DNA from 2 places in the Pseudarthrobacter sp. TE3704 genome. Region 2 is predicted to be linked to the other one. Evidence: predicted binding sites of a transcription regulator. Region 2 holds the regulator's gene; the other holds the start of a gene.
What was found. The regulator HspR, encoded in region 2, represses chaperone genes until heat shock. The targets are predictions, from matches to a motif close to AAGTTGAGTCNNNNNGACTCAACTT.

Region 1 (10,189 bases), 100 kb from region 2:
TGCCTGGACCTGGCCCGCACGTTCCCGGTGACGGGCAGCGCCGCCGTTCACGGCTTCAGCCACGTCACCGGCGGCGGCCTGGCCGCCAACCTGGCCCGCGTCCTCCCCCAGGGGCTCGTGGCCACGGTGGACCGCGCCACCTGGGAACTGCCGGCCATCTTCAAGCTGGTTTCCGAGCTGGGCAACGTCCCGCTGGCGGACCTGGAGCGCACCCTCAACCTTGGCGTGGGCATGGTGGCCATCGTGTCCCCTGAAGCGGCCGACGCCGCCGTGTCCCGTCTGAACGACCGTGGCCTCCCGTCCTGGGTCATGGGCACTGTCACCGAGGATTCGGACTCAATCCTGAAGTCCGGCCCGGACTATGTCCAGGGCGCCAAGGGCGTGGACGGCGGCGCTGTCCGCCTCGTCAACGCCTACGCGTAAGCACTACTCCCGCGGGTGCTCCGCGGCTGTCCTCTGACGGGCGGCTGCGGGGCACCCGCTGCGTTTAACCCTGTACCTGGATGAGGTTCAGGATCCCGCCCTGCGGATCGCGGATGGTGGCCAACGAACCATGCCCCGGGTGGTCGTCCGGCTCCACAAGAATCCCGCCACCGGCGGCCACTGCGGACTGTACGGCTGCGGCAAGGTCGGCAACACCAAAGTAAATCTGCCAGCCGGCTTCCTCCCCCGCCTCGGCAGGGACAACCCCGGCCACCTCCTCACCCTGCACCAGCAGCGTGCTGTAGCTGCCGCCGTCGTCCTGGGGATATTCGGTGACCTCATGCCCGAAAAGCTGCTGGAGGAAGCCGACGGCGGCCTGCGGCTCGGGCGTTGACAGTTCCGCCCATGCCAGTGCACCGGGTTCGTCGTAAAGGTGGCTTCCTGCATGCGTTCCGGCCTGCCAAATGCCGGTAGTACCGCCGCCGGGAGGCCTAAGAAAAGCGAGGACGCCGGTATCGCCTACTGTTTCGGGTCCGAACTCCGCAGCCCCGCCGGCGTGGCCGGAGTCCTGCACCGTGGCTGCGGCATCGCCGCACGCGAGATAGATGTTCCATTGCGCACGGGTTCCGGCAGCCTGCTGCAGCGGGTTTTGCGGGGCGATGGCCGTGACGAGCTGCCCATTCATGAAGGCGCGGGCGAAGCTGCGGCCATCCGGCGTGGGCAGGTCCTCATACGTCCAGCCGAACACCGTCGCGTAAAAGTCCTTGGCAGCGGCAACATCGGGTGTCTGCAGGTCCGCCCAGCAGGGCTCGCCCTCTGCGTACTTGGTGCGGGCAGTCATGCGGTCAGGCTACCAGCGGGGGCAGGACTGCCCGCAATCTGGCAACAAAAAGCCCGCCGCCAGCACCTTAAAAGGTGCGGACAGCGGGCTTTCCAACTGAAGTCAGGACCCTGGATCGTGGGGATCAGGATACTGAAAAAGAAGCGCTGCACTGGTCCATCGGAAACTGCAGAAACACCTGCTGCATCCATTGGTGCCGCGGCGTCACAGGGCTGCCGCCCTCAGGCGTTGGCAGCTTGCGACAACTAGCCGATTCGACGGGTGTCTACCTCGTCGTCGTCTTCTTCCAAATCATCCGCGTACTTATCCACATAAGCCGAATAGTCCGGTTCGACCGGCTCATTCGCATAATGGCTCGTGGCACGACTGCCTGGACCCGTCAGCTCACGCTGAAGTGCCGAGTAGTCAGTGTTCGGGGAGTAGTACTTGATATCCCGAGCCTGCTTGGTAGCTTTTGCCTTTTGACGGCCGCGCCCCATGGCGTGACCCCCTTTTGTACTTGGACCGGAGGTGGTCACCTTGGCGTAGGTGAGGCCCCGGAATGTTTGGTCAATTTGTCGTACACCTAGATTACATGCTTTCCGCCTGCCCTGCTTGCCAGACGGGGCGGCCTGCCGTGGTTTGCGCTACCATTCCCCTGCTCCACCCGCGAGTTTCCAGCTTTTTTCTTCGGTAGAGTCGCTAAAACAACTGCCGAAACTGGACGGCTGACAGGCTGCCACCGCGGAAAGAACGCAGGAGGATGCACCCACGTGAACAACCAGGACGTCCCGCCGAAGCCCCCCTCGCAGCCCACTGGCGGCCTGCCGAAGGTTCCTGCCGGGAACGAGGACCCCGGCCACGGGCACAGCCCAGCCGCAGGCCCTGCCCCCGCACCCGAATCCGTCACCTGGTCCCAGCATGTGCCGGAAGCGGCGCCAAGGATGCGGGCAGGAACCAAACGCGCGCTGTGGAAGGCGTTCTTCGTCGTCGTGCTCCTGGCCGTGGTCAGCGGACTGGTGTGGCTCGCCATCTGGCTGAATTCCGGCCAGGGTTCCCAAGCGGCCGATGCCGAAACTTCCGGCGTGCTTGAGACAACTGTCACCCCGCCCGCAACACCGCTGCCCCTGCCGCGCGAAGGAGTGCCGGCCACCGAGTATGCGCTGGGGGACTGTTTCGCCGACTTCAACCCCGAAGCGCTGGCGTCCAGGGTGGTCCCGTGCGACACGGGTCATTCCGCACAGCTGGTGGCAGTCTTCCGCTATCCGGAAGCCGGAGACTACCCCGGGGCGGACGCGCTCAAGGCCAAAGCACTGGAAGCCTGCCAGGCTGCGAGGCTGGGCCCTGCAGCCGACCAATACCCGCTCAATTTCCAGCGCAGCTTCCCCAGCGATACCAGCTGGGATTCAGGGGACCGCAGGGTGGACTGCTACGTGACCGCAGACGGCGGCAACGTCATCAACGCAAGCGTGCTGCCCTAGCGGCCAGGCCGCCAGGGCAGCACACCTTTTTTGCGTTTAGTCCTTCCGGCGGACGGAGAGTCCGGAATTCGACGCGCCCGTCAGGGCGTCCACGTCACCCCGTGCCAGTTCTCCGACGTCGGCCGCCGTGTCCACGAGCACGGTGTCGCCGTCGCTGATGTCGCCGGAGAGGATGGCTTTCGCCAGCCGGTCGCCGATCTCGCGCTGGACCAGCCGGCGGAGCGGCCGGGCGCCGTAGGCGGGATCGAAGCCGGAGATGGCGAGCCAGGCCTTCGCCCCGTCGGTGACCTCCAGCGTGAGCCGGCGTTCGTGGAGGCGGCGGCCCAGTTCGCCAACGTGCAGTTCCACGATGCGTGAGAGTTCCTCCACATTGAGCGCGTCGAACAGCACTACTTCATCCAGCCGGTTCAGGAATTCCGGCTTGAAGGAGGCGTTCACCGTTGCCATCACGGCGTTCCGCTTGGCTTCGGCGTCCAGGTTCGGGTCAACCAGGAACTGGCTGCCCAGGTTGGAGGTCAGCACCAGGATGACGTTGCGGAAGTCCACGGTACGGCCCTGGCCGTCCGTGAGGCGGCCGTCGTCGAGCACCTGCAGGAGGATGTCGAAGACCTCGGGGTGGGCCTTCTCCACCTCGTCCAGCAGCACCACCGAGTACGGCCGGCGCCGGACGGCCTCGGTGAGCTGGCCGCCCTCCTCGTAGCCCACGTAGCCCGGAGGCGCACCCACGAGCCGTGCCACGGAGTGCTTCTCGCCGTATTCGGACATGTCGATCCGGACCATGGCGCGCTCGTCGTCGAACAGGAAGTCCGCCAGGGCCTTGGCCAGCTCGGTCTTGCCTACGCCGGTGGGGCCCAGGAAGAGGAAGGAACCGGTGGGCCGGTTGGGGTCGCTGATGCCTGCCCGGGCACGGCGGACGGCGTCGGACACGGCCGTGACGGCCTTGCCCTGGCCGATGAGCCGTTTCCCCAGCTCCTCCTCCATGTGGAGCAGCTTCTGGCTTTCACCCTGCAGCATGCGGCCAGCCGGGATGCCGGTCCAGGCGGAGATGACCTCGGCGATGTCGTCCGCGGTCACCTGCTCGGCCACCATCTGCGCGGACTTGTCCGTGACGGCGGCTTCGGCCTCCGCGGCGGCGTTCAGCTCCCGCTCCAGCGCCGGGATTTCACCGTAGAGCACGCGGGACGCCGTCTCCAGGTCGCCTTCACGCGCCGCTTTTTCATAGGCGCCACGCAGCTCATCCAGCTTTGCCTTGAGGTCGCCGACCCGGTTAAGGCCGGCCTTCTCAGCCTCCCAGCGGGCCTTGAGCGCGTTCAGCTCCTCTTCCTTGTCCGCCTTGTCAGCCCGCAGGGCAGCCAGTCGCTCAACGGAGGCCTCGTCCTTTTCACCCTGCAGAGCCAGCTCTTCCATGGTGAGCCGGTCCACAACGCGCTGCAGCTGGTCCACTTCCTCCGGTGCGGAGTCGATCTCCATCCGGAGCCGGGACGCGGCCTCGTCCACCAGGTCGATGGCCTTGTCCGGGAGCTGGCGGCCGGAGATGTAGCGGTTGGAGAGCGTAGCGGCCGCCACCAGGGCCGAATCGGAGATGGTGACCTTGTGGTGCGCCTCGTAGCGTTCCTTGAGTCCGCGGAGGATGCCGATGGTGTCCTCCACGCTCGGCTCGCCCACGTACACCTGCTGGAAACGGCGTTCGAGCGCCGGATCCTTCTCAATGTTCTCGCGGTATTCATCGAGCGTGGTGGCACCGATCAGGCGCAGCTCGCCGCGGGCCAGCATCGGCTTGAGCATGTTGCCCGCGTCCATGGAGGAATCGCCTGTTGCACCCGCTCCCACCACCGTGTGGATCTCATCGATGAAGGTGACAATCTGGCCTTCGGAGTTCTTGATCTCCTCCAGCACGGCCTTCAGCCGCTCCTCGAACTCGCCGCGGTACTTGGCGCCGGCCACCATGGACGCCAGGTCCAGGGCGATCAGGGTCTTGCCGCGCAGGCTTTCCGGCACGTCCCCGGCCACGATGCGCTGAGCCAGCCCCTCCACGACGGCGGTCTTGCCCACACCGGGTTCACCGATGATCACGGGGTTGTTCTTGGTGCGGCGGCTCAGGACCTGCACAATGCGCCGGATTTCAGTGTCCCGGCCGATCACCGGGTCAAGCTTTCCGGACCGCGCCATGGCGGTGAGGTCCGTGCCGAACTTCTCCAGCGACTGGAAGGTGTTCTCCGGGTCCGGGCCATCCACCTTGCGGTCACCGCGGACACCCGGAAGGGCGGCGAGCAGCGCTTCACGGGAGGCGCCGGCGTCGCGCAACACCCGGGCCGCTGCATCGTTTCCGCCCGCGAGGCCCAGCAGGAGGACCTCGGTGGAAACGAAGGTGTCGCCCAGCCGGTCCGCCTCTTCCTTGGCATTCTGGATGGCCTGCAGGGCAGGACGGGAAAGCTGTGCCTGCTGGCTGGAGCCACCGGAAGTAGCCGGCAGCGCCTTGATGGCGCTGCTCGCCTGGACACTGACGGCGTCCGGGTCGGCGCCGGTGGCGCGCAGAAGCGCGACGGCGACCCCCTCGCGCTGGTCCATCAGCGCCTTGAGCAGGTGGGCTGGTTCCACCTGGGGATTGCCTGCCGTGGAGGCGTTCATGGCCGCAGCCGAGAGCGCCTCCTGGCTCTTGGTAGTGAATTTGACGTCCAAAGAGGGCTCCTTTCAGGGGCAGTTTTTCTAAGTTGAGTCTACTACGCTCAACTTTGGATTGGGACTCTTTATTTCCGAATGCAGGCATCTGTTTTCCTACAGCGAACGTCCGCCCGGCTGTTCCCCTAACCTGCAGATGCCCCTAGGATCGGGCGTGTGACCGGGGAGGACGTTCCGCCGGCGCATTCGAGAGGGGACAATCCATGAAGAAGTTCGTTGTTCTTTACCTTGGACCCAAGGCAGCCCAGGAGCAGATGCAGGAAAGCACGCCGGAAGCGGCCCAGGAGGGCATGAAAGCCTGGATGGAGTGGGCAGCCCGCGCCGGTGAGGGCATTCTGGACATGGGCAATCCATTGGGGGCCGGCAAGGAAATTACCAGCACCGGCGCGTCTGACACCACAAACGGCGTAGCCGGCTATGCCATTGTCCAGGCAGAGGACCTTGAGTCCGCGCAGGCCCTGTTCGACGGCCACCCACACCTGATGATGCCCGGTTCCAGCATCCAGGTGTACGAATCCCTGGACCTGCCGGGAATGTAGAGCCCAACCGGTCGATCGGGAACCCCGGTGAAAGCCGTCATCTGCGGGGCCGGAATCAGTGGGCTCTCCAGCGCGGCGTTCCTGGCCCGTGGCGGCTGGGACGTGGTGGTGGTGGAGCAGTCCGAGGGTCCTCGGCCGCTGGGGTACATGATCGATTTCTTCGGCCCCGGGTGGCGTGCAGCGGCCAGTTTGGCATCGTCCCCCGGCTCCATGAGTTGGGCTACCGGGTCCGGCAGGTGGACTACGTTGACGGGAAAGGCAGGGCACGGGCCACCCTTCCCTTCTCCGCATTCGCGCAGGTTGCCGGTGGCGGGCTGGTCAGCATCCTCCGCCCGGACCTGGAACGTGCCATTCGCGAAGCAGTGCCTCCCGGCGTGGAGCTTCAGTACGGCCGCACCGTAGTGTCGGTGGGCCAGAGCCGGGAGTCCGTGGCGGTGACCCTTGACGACGGCCAGGTGCTGGAGGCCGATCTGCTCATCGGCGCTGACGGGATCCACTCCGTGACCCGTGAGCTCGCCTTCGGCCCGGAAGACGGGTTCTTTCGCTATCTCGGCTTCCAGGTGGGCGCCTACTCCTTCAGCGACCCGGAACTCGCCGCCCGCCTCGGGAACCGGTTCGCCATCACGGACACCCGGAACGAGGCGATGTTCTTCTACCTGCTCCGTGACGGCCGGATAACCGCCATGGCCGTCCACCGCACGGACAGTCCCGGGCTTCCGGAGGATCCCCGGGCACTGCTCCGGTCCAGGTACGGCGGCCTGGGGTGGATCTGCCCAGCCGCCCTGGAGCAATGCCCGCGGGACATCTACTACGACCAGGTAGCCCAGATCAGGATGCCCCGCTGGCACACGGGCCGCGTTGTCCTGGTGGGTGACTCCGCTGCAGCCGTTTCACTGCTCGCGGGCCAGGGCGCATCCCTGGGCATGGCTGCTGCCGGTGTGCTGGCCGAGGAACTGGGGCGCCACTCAACGATCAGCCGTGCCCTGGAATCCTTCGAAGCCAGGGTGCGCCCCGCGGTACTGGAGCACCAGAAGGCCGGCGCAGCTGCCGCCCAGTGGTTTGTCCCGGGAACCAGGCGAGCCGCATTCGCCCGCCGCACCGCCATCCGGCTTGCCGGCATCCCGGGCATGAAGCGGGTCATCAGCTCAGCAGTCATCGGAAAATCCGGCGCAGCACTCTAAGAATCCACAAGCGGGGGTCCCAGGGCGAGGTGTACAGCTAGGTCCCGTAGACCGACACGGCGGCGGCCTTCACCACAAAGTGCACCGTCATGCCGGGAACCAGGCCCAAGTCCGCCGACGCCGCGGGCGTGATGTCTGCGGCGAGGCCGTCCGCGCGCACCCGGATCAGGTCGCCATGGGGCTCGAGATCCGTGATGGACACCGGGAAGGAGTTGCGGGGGCTGCCGTGTGCGTCGGTGAGGAACACGGACACGGCCGACGGCGGGAAGACCGCCACGCCCGGCCGGTTGTTCCCGCCGGCATCGGCGGGTTCCTCGAGGTGGCCGGAAATCTCCCGGCCCCCGCCCGCCCGGATCCCGGTGCCCGTCATGGTTCCGGGGACAAAGTTCAGCCCGGCCAGTCCGGCAGCAAAGGAACTCCTGGGCCGTTCCAGCACCGTCCGGGTGGGGCCCGCCTCCACAATCCGTCCGCCCTCCAGGACAGCCACCCTGTCCGCAAGCATCAGGGCATCCAGGACATCGTGGGTGACGATGATGGCCTGCCGCCCGGCGAGGACGCGCTTGAGCAGGCGGCGCAGCAGCGGCGCCGAGTGGATGTCCAGCGCGGCCAGGGGCTCATCCAGCAGGAGCAAGGCAGGATCGGCCGCGAGCGCACGGGCCACCGCAACCCGCTGCGCCTGCCCGCCGGAGAGCGCGGCAGGACGGCGGTCCGCCAGGTCAGCGGCCTCTACCTCTGCAAGCCAATGCATCGCCCGGATGTCGGCCAGGTGCTTGGCGGTGCCGGCGCTTCGCGGCCCAAAGGCCACATTTTCCAGGGCATTGAGGTGCGGAAACAGCAGCGGTTCCTGCGCGAGCAGGACGGTGCCCCGATGGTGCGGAGGCACCCACGCGTGCTGTCCGGGATCCAAGTCGAAGAGCGTGCGGCCGTCGAGTTCAGCCCGGCCGCTGTCCGGTTTCAGCAACCCGGCGATGCTGGCCAGCAGCGTGGATTTGCCCGCCCCGTTGGGTCCCATCACGGCAAGGGTTTCCTCCGGCCCCACCGTCAGGGCCACGTCGAAGCCGCGCCCCGCCACGGCTGCCTGGAAGGAGAACGTCACGGAACGTTCCCTCCGGCCGGGGCAGGCGCCGTCGTCCGCTTTCCGGAAACGTGGCCAGCCGCGCGGCCCCCCGCAGGGCGCCTGTACGCAAGTGCCACCACGGCCACGGCGACGGCCACCAGGACCAGGGACAGCGCGACGGCGGCGTCCGGGTCCGTTTCCCGCTGCAGGTAGATTTCCAGCGGCAGGGTCCGGGTCACCCCCTGCAGGCTGCCGGCGAAGGTGAGCGTGGCGCCGAACTCGCCCAGGCTGCGGGCAAAGGCCAGTACCGCGCCGGACGCCAGGCCGGGCAGTATCAGCGGCAGGGTCACGCGCCGGAAAACGACCCGCGGCGGCGCACCAAGGGTCGCCGCCACCGCCTCATACCGGGACCCGCCGGTCCGCAGCGCGCCTTCCAGGCTGACGACGAGGAACGGCAGCGCCACGAAGGTCTGGGCCAGGACCACGGCGGTGGTGGAGAAGGCGATCTGCAGCCCCAGCACCTCCAGGGCCCCGCCCAGGAGTCCCTGCCGGCCGAACGTGTAGAGCAGTGCGATGCCGCCCACCACGGGCGGGAGCACCAGCGGGAGCAGCACCAGCGAACGCAGCAGTCCCTGCAGCGGGAACCTTCCCCGGGCCAGGACCATGGCCAGCGGCACGCCCAGCACGATGCACAGCGCAGTACTGGCAGCCGAGGTGCGCAGGCTTAGTCCGAGGGCGGAGAGCGCGGGTTCGGAGGTGACCAAGGGAAGGAAGTTGGCCCAGTTGACCCTGGCCACGATGGCCAGCAGCGGGAGGACAACCACCAGGGCGGCCACCACCGCCAGGACGTAGAGCCAGCCCGGGACCCCGGTGTAGGCCGCGCGCGCCTTTACCCCTCTCACAGCTTGCCCGGTTGCTGCCGGAGCACCACTGCGCCTGTCATTGCGTGGCCGGCCCGAAGCCGGCCTGCGCCAGCACCTGCCGGCCTTCAGGGCTGGCCACCAGGTCCAGGAACACGCCGGCGGCGGTGGTGTTCCTGCTCCCGGCCAGCACTGCGATGGGATAGGTGTTGACTGCCCCGGCCGCTTCCGGGAACGGCACGCTTTCCACCCTGTCCCCGGCGGACCGCACATCCGTGACGTAGACCAGCCCGGCGTCGGCTTCTCCGGAGATGACTTTGCCCAGGACGTCGGTGACAGAATTCTCCTCGCTGACCGGGTTGAGCCTGGTTCCGTGCTGTTCCGAGAGAGCGGCGGCGGCCGCACCGCACGGCACCTGCCGGGCACAGGTTACCAGCCGTGTTCCTGCCCTTGCGAGGTCGGCGAAGGAGTTGATGCCTGCAGGGTTACCCGGCGGGACCGCGATGGCCAGGGTGTTGGTGGCGAAGGTCCGGGGTTCCCCCTGCAGCAGTCCGGCATCACCAAGCTTGTCCATGTTCCGGGTGTCGGCCGAGGCAAAGACATCCGCCGGAGCGCCCTGGCTGATCTGGGTTGCCAGGTCCGACGACCCGGCGAAACTGACAGTGACGTCCGTTCCCGGGTGCTGCGCCTCGAACATTTCGGCCAGCTCACTGAAGCTGGACGTGAGGGAGCCCGCCGCGTAGACCGTGAGCGTCCCTTCCCCTGTGTCATCCCCGGGGGAAGCGCTGCCGGCGCAACCGGCGAGGCCCAGCGTGAGGGCCGCCGCTGCCAGCACTGCGTAAATTCTCCCTCTCACGGGGCACCCTTTCCCTGCGGGGTTTCGATGATGACGGTGGTGGCTTTGACCACCGCAGTGGCCACCGACCCGAGCTCCAGCCCCATGTCCCGGACAGCCTCGCTGCTCATCAGGGACACCACCCGGAACGGCCCGCACTGCAGCTCCACCTGCGCCATCACCGTGTCCGCCGTGATGCCGGTGACCAGCCCGGTAAACCTGTTGCGGGCGGAACTGCCCGTCCGGTGCGGATCGTCAGGAAGCTGCGCCAGTTTTTGGGCATGCCGGGCGAGTTCGAGGCCGTCGACGGCGAG
Region 2 (10,189 bases):
TACCAGGCCGTCAAGGCACGTATTGTGGAGGGCACCTACACCCCCGGCTACCGGCTGGTCCTGGGCGCCATCGCCAAGGACCTCGGGTTCAGCGTGGTTCCGGTCCGCGAAGCCATCCGCCGGCTGGAGGCTGAAGGCCTGGTGACGTTCGAACGCAACGTGGGTGCCACGGTGGCCGGGATCGACCCCACCGAATACCTCTACACGATGCAGACCCTCAGCATCGTGGAAGGCGCCGCCACCGCATTGTCCGCTCCCCTGGTCGATGCTGTGGCCATAGCCAGGGCCCGAGCCGTGAACGAGCAGATGCGCGAATGCCTGGACCACTTTGATCCCGTCCGCTTCACCCAGCTCAACCAGGAATTCCACAGCGTCCTGTTTGAGCACTGCCCCAACCCGCACATCCTGGACCTCGTCCACCGCGGCTGGAACCGGCTTGCAGCACTGCGGTCCTCCACCTTCCGTTTCGTCCCCGGCCGCGCCCGCGATTCCGTGGACGAACACGAAGCACTCCTGAAGCTGATCGAATCCGGCGCCGATGCCGACAACATCGAGAAAGCCGCCCGGCTCCACCGCTCCGCCACCCTGGACGCCTACCTCGCCCAGGCCAAAACCATCTGACACTCCCCACCCGTTCAGAAGCAGTAAGGAAACAACAATGACGTTCACTGCAGCAGAAACAACCGCCCATTACGTGCCCCAGGATCTGCCCACCCACATCCAGCACTACATCAACGGCCAGTTCGTTGACTCCGTGGGCGGCAAGACCTTCGATGTGCTGGACCCGGTCTCCAACCGGAACTACGCCACCGCCGCCGCCGGCCAGAAAGAGGACATCGACCTCGCCGTTGCCGCCGCCCGCGAAGCGTTCGTGAACGGCCCCTGGCCGAAGATGAAGCCCCGCGAACGCGCCCGCATCCTGAACAGGATCGCAGACGCGGTCGAGGCCCAGGAAGCCCGGCTCGCCGAGCTCGAAACGTTCGACACCGGCCTGCCGATCACCCAGGCCAAGGGCCAAGCCCTGCGTGCTGCCGAGAACTTCCGCTTCTTCGCGGACCTGATCGTGGCCCAGTTCGACGACGCCATGAAGGTCCCCGGCTCGCAGATCAACTACGTGAACCGCAAGCCGATCGGCGTCGCCGGCCTGATCACGCCGTGGAACACCCCGTTCATGCTTGAGTCCTGGAAGCTCGCCCCGGCCCTGGCCACCGGCAACACCGTGGTCCTCAAGCCCGCCGAGTTCACCCCGCTCTCGGCCTCGCTGTGGGCCACCATCTTCAAGGATGCCGGGCTCCCGGACGGCGTGTTCAACCTGGTCAACGGCCTGGGCGAGGAAGCCGGCGACGCCCTGGTCAAGCACCCGGACGTGCCCCTGATTTCGTTCACCGGCGAGACCACCACCGGCCAGACGATCTTCCGGAACGCCGCAGCCAACCTCAAGGGCCTGTCCATGGAGCTCGGCGGCAAGTCCCCCTGCGTTGTGTTCGCCGATGCCGACCTGGACGCCGCGATCGATTCGGCGCTGTTCGGGGTCTTCTCCCTCAACGGCGAACGCTGCACCGCAGGCTCCCGCATCCTCGTCGAGCGCGCCATCTACGACGAGTTCTGCGAAAAGTACGCCGCCCGCGCCAGGAACATCGTGGTGGGTGACCCGCACGATCCCAAGACCCAGGTGGGCGCCCTGGTCCACCCGGAGCACTACGAAAAAGTGGCCTCCTACGTGGAAATCGGCAAGTCCGAAGGCCGGCTCCTGGCCGGCGGCGGCCGCCCCGACCACCTGCCCGAAGGCAACTACATCGCACCCACGGTCTTCGCCGACGTCGCCCCCGACGCCCGGATCTTCCAGGAGGAAATCTTCGGACCCGTCGTGGCCATCACCCCCTTCGAGAACGACGACGAGGCCCTCGCCCTGGCCAACAACACCAAATACGGCCTCGCCGCCTACATCTGGACCCAGAACCTGACCCGGGCCCACAACTTCTCGCAGAACGTCGAGGCCGGCATGGTGTGGTTAAACAGCCACAATGTCCGCGACCTGCGCACCCCGTTCGGCGGCGTGAAGGCCTCCGGCCTGGGCCACGAGGGCGGCTACCGCTCCATCGACTTCTACACCGACCAGCAGGCCGTGCACATCACCCTCGGCACCGTCCACACCCCCAAGTTCGGCAGCATCGAAACCTCCGCCGCCAACGAAGGCTAAACCCCTTAATACTGAAGAACCTGCTCAAAGAAGAGAGACCATCATGACCAACTTCGTCCCCACCCCTTCCGTCCCGGCACCGGACATCGTCCGCTGCGCCTACATGGAAATCGTGGTCACCGACCTCGCCAAGTCCCGCGAGTTCTACGTTGACGTCCTGGGCCTGCACGTCACCGAGGAAGACGAGAACGCCATCTACCTGCGCTCCCTCGAGGAGTTCATCCACCACAACCTGGTGCTCCGCAAGGGACCCATCGCCGCCGTCGCCGCCTTCGCCTACCGGGTGAAGTCCCCCGCCGAGGTGGACGCCGCCGAGGCCTACTACCGCGAGTTGGGCTGCCGGGTGGAGCGCCGCAAGGACGGCTTCACCAAGGGCATCGGCGACTCCGTCCGCGTCGAGGACCCGCTGGGCTTCCCGTACGAGTTCTTTTACGACGTGGAGCACGTGGAACGCCTCACCCAGCGCTACGACCTCTACTCCGCCGGCGAACTGGTCCGCCTGGACCACTTCAACCAGGTCACCCCCGACGTCCCGCGCGGCCGCGCCTACCTCGAGGACTTGGGCTTCCGCGTTTCGGAGGACATCAAGGATTCCGACGGCGTCACCTACGCCGCCTGGATGCACCGCAAGCAGACCGTCCACGACACCGCCCTGACCGGCGGCAACGGACCGCGCATGCACCACGTCGCGTTCGCTACCCACGAAAAGCACAACATCATCCAGATCTGCGACAAGATGGGTGCCCTGCGCATCAGCGACCGGATCGAACGCGGGCCAGGCCGGCACGGCGTGTCCAACGCGTTCTACCTCTACATCCTGGATCCGGACGGCCACCGCATCGAGATCTACACCCAGGACTACTACACCGGCGACCCCGACAACCCCACCATCACCTGGGACGTCCACGACAACCAGCGCCGCGACTGGTGGGGCAACCCCGTGGTCCCGTCCTGGTACACCGAAGCCTCCCTCGTCCTGGACCTGGACGGCAACCCCCAGCCGGTCATCGTCCGTGAGGAAAAGAGCGAAATGGCCGTCACCGTCGGCGCCGACGGCTTCTCCTACACCCGCAAGGACGGAGCCCCGGAAGACGACCGGACCGGCTTCAAGCTGGGAGCGCAGCTGTAGCCATGCTGGATGACAGGACGATCGAGGCCATCGCGGACGAGCTGGTGGAAGCCGGCCGCACCCGCACCCCCGTACCGCGGCTCACTGCCCGGTACCCGGACATGACCGTGGAGGACTCCTACGCCGTCCAGCAGTTGTGGCGCCGCCGGAACGAGGAAGCCGGCCGGACCCTGGTGGGGCGCAAGATCGGCCTGACGTCCAAGGCCATGCAGGCGGCCACGGGCATCACCGAGCCGGACTACGGCGCCATTTTTGACGACATGGTGCTGGAGACCGGCTGCTCGGTGGAGTGGGACAAATACACGCACCCGCGGGTGGAGGTGGAGCTGGCGTTCGTGCTCAAGGACGGGCTCAAGGGCCCCGGTGTCACCATCTTCGACGTCCTGAAAGCCACCGACTACGTGGTTCCGGCCCTGGAAATCCTCGATTCCAGGATCGAGATGGAGGGCCGGACCATCGTGGACACCATCTCCGACAACGCAGCCATGGGCGCCATGGTGATCGGCGGCAACCCGGTGAAGCCGGACGCCGTGGACCTCCGGTGGGTTTCGGCCATCCTGTATAAGAACCAGACGGTGGAGGAGACCGGCGTCGCCGCCGGCGTCCTGGACCACCCCGCTAACGGAGTGCACTGGCTGGCCAACAAGATTGCCGCCCACGGCGATTCGCTGAAGGCCGGTGACATCATCCTCGCCGGTTCCTTCACCCGCCCGCTCTGGGTTTACAAGGGCGACACCGTTCACGCTGACTACGGACCTCTGGGGAGTGTCACATGCCGCTTCGAATAGAGGACACCTTCCGCGACGCCCTCGCAGAGCAAAAGCAAAAAGGTGCAGCAGGCCGGCCGCTGGCCGGGATGTGGGTCTGCTCAGGCAGCCCCCTGGTCGCCGAACTCTGCGCCGGGTCCGGGCTGGATTGGCTCCTGGTGGACGCCGAGCACAGCCCGAACGGCCTCGAATCCGTCCTCGCCCAGCTCCAGGCGATCAACGGCTACCCGGTCCATACACTGGTCCGCCCGCCGGTGAATGACACGGTGGTGATCAAGCAGTACCTGGACCTCGGCGTGCAGAACCTCCTCATCCCCATGGTCAACTCCGTCGCCGAGGCCGAGGCCGCCGTGGCGGCCACCCGCTACCCGCCGGTGGGCGTTCGCGGAGTGGGGTCAGCCTTGGCCCGCGCCGCCCGCTGGAACCGGGTGCCGGATTACCTGGCCCGGGCCGGCGAGACCATCAGTGTCACCGTTCAGATCGAGTCGACGGCGGCAGTGGACTCTGTGGCGGACATCCTGAAAGTCGATGGCGTAGACGCCGTCTTCGTCGGGCCCTCCGACCTCGCCGCCTCCATGGGCCTGCTGGGACAGCAGGAACACCCTGAGGTGCGCGCCGCCGTCGAACACTGCCTCGCCGCCGCGAAAGCCGCCGGAAAGCCGGCCGGTGTGAATGCCTTCAACCCGGACACGGCCCGCCACTACCTGGACCACGGCGCAGACTTCATCCTGGTCGGCGCCGACGTCGCCCTCCTGGCAAGAGGCTCCGAAGCCCTCGCCAAGCAGTACATCCAGAAGGCCGACGGCGGCACCCCCGCCAGCTACTGATCCTCCCTTCTTAAGGACTATTTCAATGACAGTTACTTCTGCGCTGCCCCCTGCCATCTCACGGGAGCGCGAAGCCGCACTCCTTGCGTCCGTTCCAACCGGCCTTTTGATTGGCGGGCAGTGGCGCGGCGCGTCCGACGGCGGCACGTTTGATGTGCACGATCCCGCCACCGGCGAGGTCCTCGCCACCCTCGCCTCCGCCACGAGCGAAGACGCCATCGCCGCGCTCGACGCCGCCGAGGCCGTCCAGGCGTCATGGGCGCGGACCGCGCCGCGGGTGCGGGCCGAGATCCTGCGCCGGGCCTTTGACCTGGTGACCGAACGGGCCGAGGACTTTGCCCTGCTGATGACCCTGGAGATGGGCAAGCCGCTGGCCGAGGCCCGCGGCGAGGTCACCTACGGCGCCGAGTTCCTGCGCTGGTTCAGCGAGGAAACCGTCCGCGACTATGGCCGCTACCTCACCACCCCCGAAGGCAAGAACAAGATCCTGGTCCAGCACAAACCCGTTGGCCCCTGCCTGCTCATCACGCCCTGGAACTTTCCCCTCGCGATGGCCACCCGCAAAGTAGCCCCCGCCGCCGCAGCCGGCTGCACCATGGTCCTCAAACCCGCCAAACTCACCCCCCTCACAGCCCAGTACTTCGCGCAGACCATGCTCGACGCCGGCCTGCCCGCCGGAGTCCTGAACGTCGTCGCATCCTCTTCTGCCTCGGGGATCTCCGGGCCGCTGCTGAAAGACTCACGGCTGCGGAAAGTCTCCTTCACCGGCTCCACCCCCGTCGGCAAACGCCTGATGGCCGACGCCGCCCAGAACGTCCTCCGGACCTCGATGGAGCTCGGCGGGAACGCTCCCTTCATCGTCTTCGAAGACGCAGACCTGGACAAGGCCGTCGAGGGGGCCATGGCGGCGAAGATGCGGAACATGGGCGAAGCCTGCACCGCCGCCAACCGCTTCCTCGTCCACGAATCCGTCGCCGCCGAGTTCACACAGAAGTTCGCCGCCGCGATGGGCGCCCTGGCCACCGGCCGCGGAACGGACCCCGCCACCCAAGTAGGCCCGCTCATCGACGCCGGCGCCCGCGAAGACGTCCACGCCCTGGTCAGCGCCGCCGTCGACGCCGGAGCAGTGGCCGTCACCGGCGGGGCACCCGTGGACGGGCCCGGCTACTTCTACCAGCCCACTGTCCTCGCCAACGTCCCCAACAACGCGGCGATCCTGGGCCAGGAAATCTTCGGACCCGTCGCCCCCGTCACCACCTTCACCACCGAGGAGGACGCCATCCGCCTCGCCAACGCTTCCGAATACGGGCTCGCGTCCTACCTCTACAGCCGCGACTTCAACAAGCTCCTGCGCGTAGCTGAGCAGATCGAGTTCGGCATGGTTGGGTTCAATGCCGGCGTCATCTCCAACGCCGCAGCACCCTTCGGAGGAGTGAAACAGTCCGGCCTCGGCCGCGAAGGCGGATCAGAAGGCATCGCCGAATACACCACCACCCAATACATCGGCATCGCCAACCCCTACGCCGGCTGACCCCGGACAACGCAAAAATCGACGTCACGCACGGCACGCTTTTGATCCACCGCGATCGCAGGACCCCCGGGAAACCGGGGACCCGCCATCGGTCGTCCCGCAAAACGGTGCCCTGCGTGACGCAGGTGCTGAGCAACGCGCCTGAACGTTCCCTCCACGCCAACTGTCCTGCGCCCATAGACAAGAGACGCGCGGGAAGCTCGGCCAGACTGGGAAGCAACCCGCCGGGCCGTCCGGCCGGCGCCCTTGCTACTCGAAGTGGAGTAAACCTTGGAAACCTACGATGCGCTCCTCGCGTCCATCACCCCCACGTACGGCCCCACCCGGACCATCCTGGACCCGGCAACGGGCGAAGCCGTGGGCGAGGCTCCGGTCCACAGCCTGGAATACCTGGAGCAGGCCGTCGCCACCGCCGTCAAGACGCAGCCGGCATGGGCTGCGTTGGGCCACAGCGCCCGGTCCGCCGCGCTCCTGAAAGCAGCCGACGCCGTCGAACGCTCCGCCGAAGAACTCGCCCAGTTGCTCTCCCGCGAGCAGGGCAAACCGCTGAACGGCCCCAACGCCCGCTTCGAAGTGGGCGCCTGCGCTGCCTGGCTCCGTGCCACCGCCAACACCCCTCTGGAGCCCGAAACCATTGTGGATGACGGCCAGACCCGGGCGGAGCTTCACCACAAGCCCATCGGCGTTGTGGGGGCGATCGGCCCGTGGAACTGGCCCATGATGATCACCGTCTGGCAGATCGCCCCCGCCCTGCGGATGGGCAACGCCGTGGTGGTCAAACCCTCCGAATACACCCCGCTGTCCGTCCTGGCCCTGGTCAAGGTCCTTAATGAGGAACTCCCCGAAGGCATCCTCTCAGTGGTGTCAGGCAACCGCGACGTTGGTGCCCGCCTCGCCGGGCACCCCGCCATCGGCAAGATCATGTTCACCGGCTCCACAGCCACCGGAAAGGCCATCATTAAGTCCTCCGCGGACACCGTCAAACGGCTCACCCTGGAACTGGGCGGAAACGACGCCGGCATCGTCCTGCCAGACGCCGACCCCAAAGCCATCGCGGAAGACCTCTTCTGGGGGGCCTTCATCAACACCGGCCAGACGTGTGCAGCGCTGAAGCGCCTCTACGTCCACGAAGACATCTACGAGGCCGTCTGCGAAGAACTCACCGCCGTGGCCAAGGCCATGCCCATGGGCCACGGCCTGGACGAGGACAACGTCCTCGGTCCCCTGCAGAACAAGGCCCAGTACGACGTGGTCGCCAACCTCGTGCAGGCGGCAAAGGACTCCGGTGCACGCGTGCTGCTGGGCGGCACCCCGGACACCAGCCAGCCCGGCTACTTCTACCCCACCACCCTCGTGGCGGACATCGACAACAACAACCCCCTCGTTGCCGAAGAACAATTCGGCCCCGCTTTGCCGATCATCCGCTACAGCACCATCGACGAAGCAGTGGAAAAGGCTAACGGACTCGACGTCGGACTGGGCGCCTCCGTCTGGTCCTCCAACCCCGCTGTGGCCCGCGACGTGGCGAGCCGCATCCAGGCTGGCACCGTCTGGATCAACAAACACGGCGCTGTGGACCCCCGCATCCCCTTCGGCGGCGCCAAACAATCCGGCTACGGCCTCGAATTCGGCGTCGAAGGCCTCAAAGCCCTCGGCATCCCCCAGGTCATCAACGGCTAAGCCAAATACCGGCGTGCTGCCCTGGCGACGGGATTACCCCATCGCCAGGGCGGCGGCGGTCCGGCCGGCAAACTGCCGCCGGGCCCACCGGGCGAGCTTCTTGCCCTTGCCCTTCCACCAGTTGTCCTCGTCCTTGTCGTGGTGCAGCCGGAAGATGATGGCCATGAGCACGAACATGCCCATGACCACATCGATCCAGGATGCCACCACCAGTGCGATGAGGACCGTCAGGCCGTTGGCGATGATGGACGGGATGGCCAGGGTCCGGAAAACGGTGCTGGCTACATAGCGCCGGTGCGACCTCGGGACGGACAGCGCCCGCACCATGTCGAAGCAGACGCACACCACCACGATCGTTTGCCCAATGGCGAGCAGGAGCTGGCCGGGGACCGAGCCGCTGAACGCGGACACCGCCTCCATCCCCGGGCTCATGGCCGGGCCTTGTTGGAACCACACATGGAAAACCCCCAGAAACTTGGAACCACTGCTGATCCAGCGGTGGTTCCATTGAAGTTTCCGGGGGTGGAAGGGTCACGAGTAGTGGGTACTCTATTTTCGACCCGTGACCGATATCAGGTACTTATTGCCCTGTGCCCAATTACTGCCCGATGGCCCGGGGCCGCCAGAGCACCACTGCCTGGGAGCGGGGCCGCGGACGCTGGCCGCGGGCCAGGCTCACCACATCGCCGGCCGCGCCTGCTGCAAAGATGCGGGAATCGAAGGACTGCGGCCGGCGCGTGAGTTCCTCCGTGAGTTCGGAGACGCGCCGCTGCAGGGCCGCCACCTGGTTTTCGAGTTCCAGGATGCGCTTGATCCCTTCCAGCGAGACGCCTTCCTGCGACAGCCGCTGCACCTCCCGGAGCATGTTGACGTCCCGCTGGGAGTAGCGGCGGGACTTTCCGGGTGCACGGCTGGGCGAGACAATGCCCAGCCGGTCGTACTGCCGGAGCGTCTGGGGGTGCATGTCCGCAAGCTCAGCTGCCACCGAAATCACGAAGATTGGCTGGTCAGCATTGATCTCCACGCAACACCTCCGCTCCTACAACCGGGCCTTGGCGGCCAGGCCCTCTCGGACGTCGGCACCGGCCGTGGCTTCGGCAAACGCCTTGACCGCAGCTTCGGCTTCCTTATTAAGGTTCTTGGGAACGGCGACGTCGATGGTCACCAGCAGGTCGCCGGTGGCCTTGGACGTCTTCACGCCTTTGCCCTTGACCCGCAGGGTACGGCCCGACGGCGTGCCGGCCGGAACACGGACCCGCACCTTTTCGCCGTCGATGGTGGGCACCTCGATGTCGGCGCCCAGGGCAGCCTCCGGGAAGGTGACGGGGACGTGGATGCGGAGGTTGTCGCCGTCGCGCGTGTAAAACTCGTGGGGCTTGACGGCAACGGTGACCACCAGGTCGCCGTTGCCGGCCGGGCCAGGCTGGCCCTTGCCGCGGACGCGGATCTTCTGGCCGTCCTTGATGCCGGCGGGCACACGGACGTCAATGACCTCGCCGCTGGGTTCCCGCAGGCCGATGGTGGTGCCCCGGATGGCCCCTGAGAACGAGATGCTCGTGGACGCGGTGCGGTCGGCGCCCTTGGAAGGCGCCCGCTGGAAGCCCGTCTGGCCGAAGCCGCCGCCGAACAGGTCGGCGAACTCGGGCGGGATGCCGCCGGCGGAGGGGTTGAACCCGCCCGCATGCCGGCCGGTGTTGCCGGTGAACAGGCCGCCGAACATGTCCTCGAACCCGCCGTTGCCGCCGCCGGCACCGCCGGGAGCGAAGCGTGCCCCGCCGCCCATGGCGCGGATGGCGTCATACTGCTGGCGCTCGTCGGGATCCGAGAGCACCGAATAGGCCTCGGAGATGTCCTTGAACTTCTTCTCGGAAGCAGTGTTCCCCGAGTTGGTATCAGGGTGGTGCTCGCGGGCCAGCTTCCGGTAAGCCTTCTTGATATCGGCGTCGGAAGCGTCCTTGGCAACACCAAGGATCTTGTAAAAGTCCTTGTCCACCCAATCCTGGCTAGCCAATGGCGTTTCCTTTCAAAAGTTATGGGTCGGTGGTTGAGCTTACC

Region 1: clpB (ATP-dependent chaperone ClpB) is a predicted target of HspR. The motif match lies at 5,433-5,457, and genes of this name have one in related genera.

Annotation. Positions count from the first base shown of each region.
Region 1 covers NZ_JBWCCJ010000003.1:512,584-522,772, forward strand. The annotation lists gene purM (phosphoribosylformylglycinamidine cyclo-ligase) at 1-423, shown strand, start outside; gene ACZ9BC_RS10105 (VOC family protein) at 488-1,264, opposite strand; gene ACZ9BC_RS10110 (DUF3073 domain-containing protein) at 1,510-1,743, opposite strand; gene ACZ9BC_RS10115 (septum formation family protein) at 2,017-2,724, shown strand; gene clpB (ATP-dependent chaperone ClpB) at 2,761-5,403, opposite strand; gene ACZ9BC_RS10125 (YciI family protein) at 5,607-5,942, shown strand; partial or broken gene ACZ9BC_RS10130 (hypothetical protein) at 5,970-6,032, shown strand; gene ACZ9BC_RS10135 (FAD-dependent monooxygenase) at 6,113-7,123, shown strand; gene ACZ9BC_RS10140 (sulfate/molybdate ABC transporter ATP-binding protein) at 7,161-8,219, opposite strand; gene ACZ9BC_RS10145 (ABC transporter permease) at 8,216-9,082, opposite strand; gene modA (molybdate ABC transporter substrate-binding protein) at 9,120-9,896, opposite strand; gene ACZ9BC_RS10155 (TOBE domain-containing protein) at 9,893-10,189, opposite strand, start outside.
Region 2 covers NZ_JBWCCJ010000003.1:614,915-625,103, forward strand. The annotation lists gene ACZ9BC_RS10605 (GntR family transcriptional regulator) at 1-621, shown strand, start outside; gene hpaE (5-carboxymethyl-2-hydroxymuconate semialdehyde dehydrogenase) at 659-2,200, shown strand; gene hpaD (3,4-dihydroxyphenylacetate 2,3-dioxygenase) at 2,244-3,329, shown strand; gene hpaH (2-oxo-hept-4-ene-1,7-dioate hydratase) at 3,332-4,117, shown strand; gene ACZ9BC_RS10625 (HpcH/HpaI aldolase family protein) at 4,102-4,923, shown strand; gene ACZ9BC_RS10630 (NAD-dependent succinate-semialdehyde dehydrogenase) at 4,949-6,454, shown strand; gene ACZ9BC_RS10635 (aldehyde dehydrogenase family protein) at 6,725-8,134, shown strand; gene ACZ9BC_RS10640 (hypothetical protein) at 8,168-8,554, opposite strand; gene ACZ9BC_RS10645 (heat shock protein transcriptional repressor HspR) at 8,733-9,158, opposite strand; gene ACZ9BC_RS10650 (DnaJ C-terminal domain-containing protein) at 9,174-10,145, opposite strand.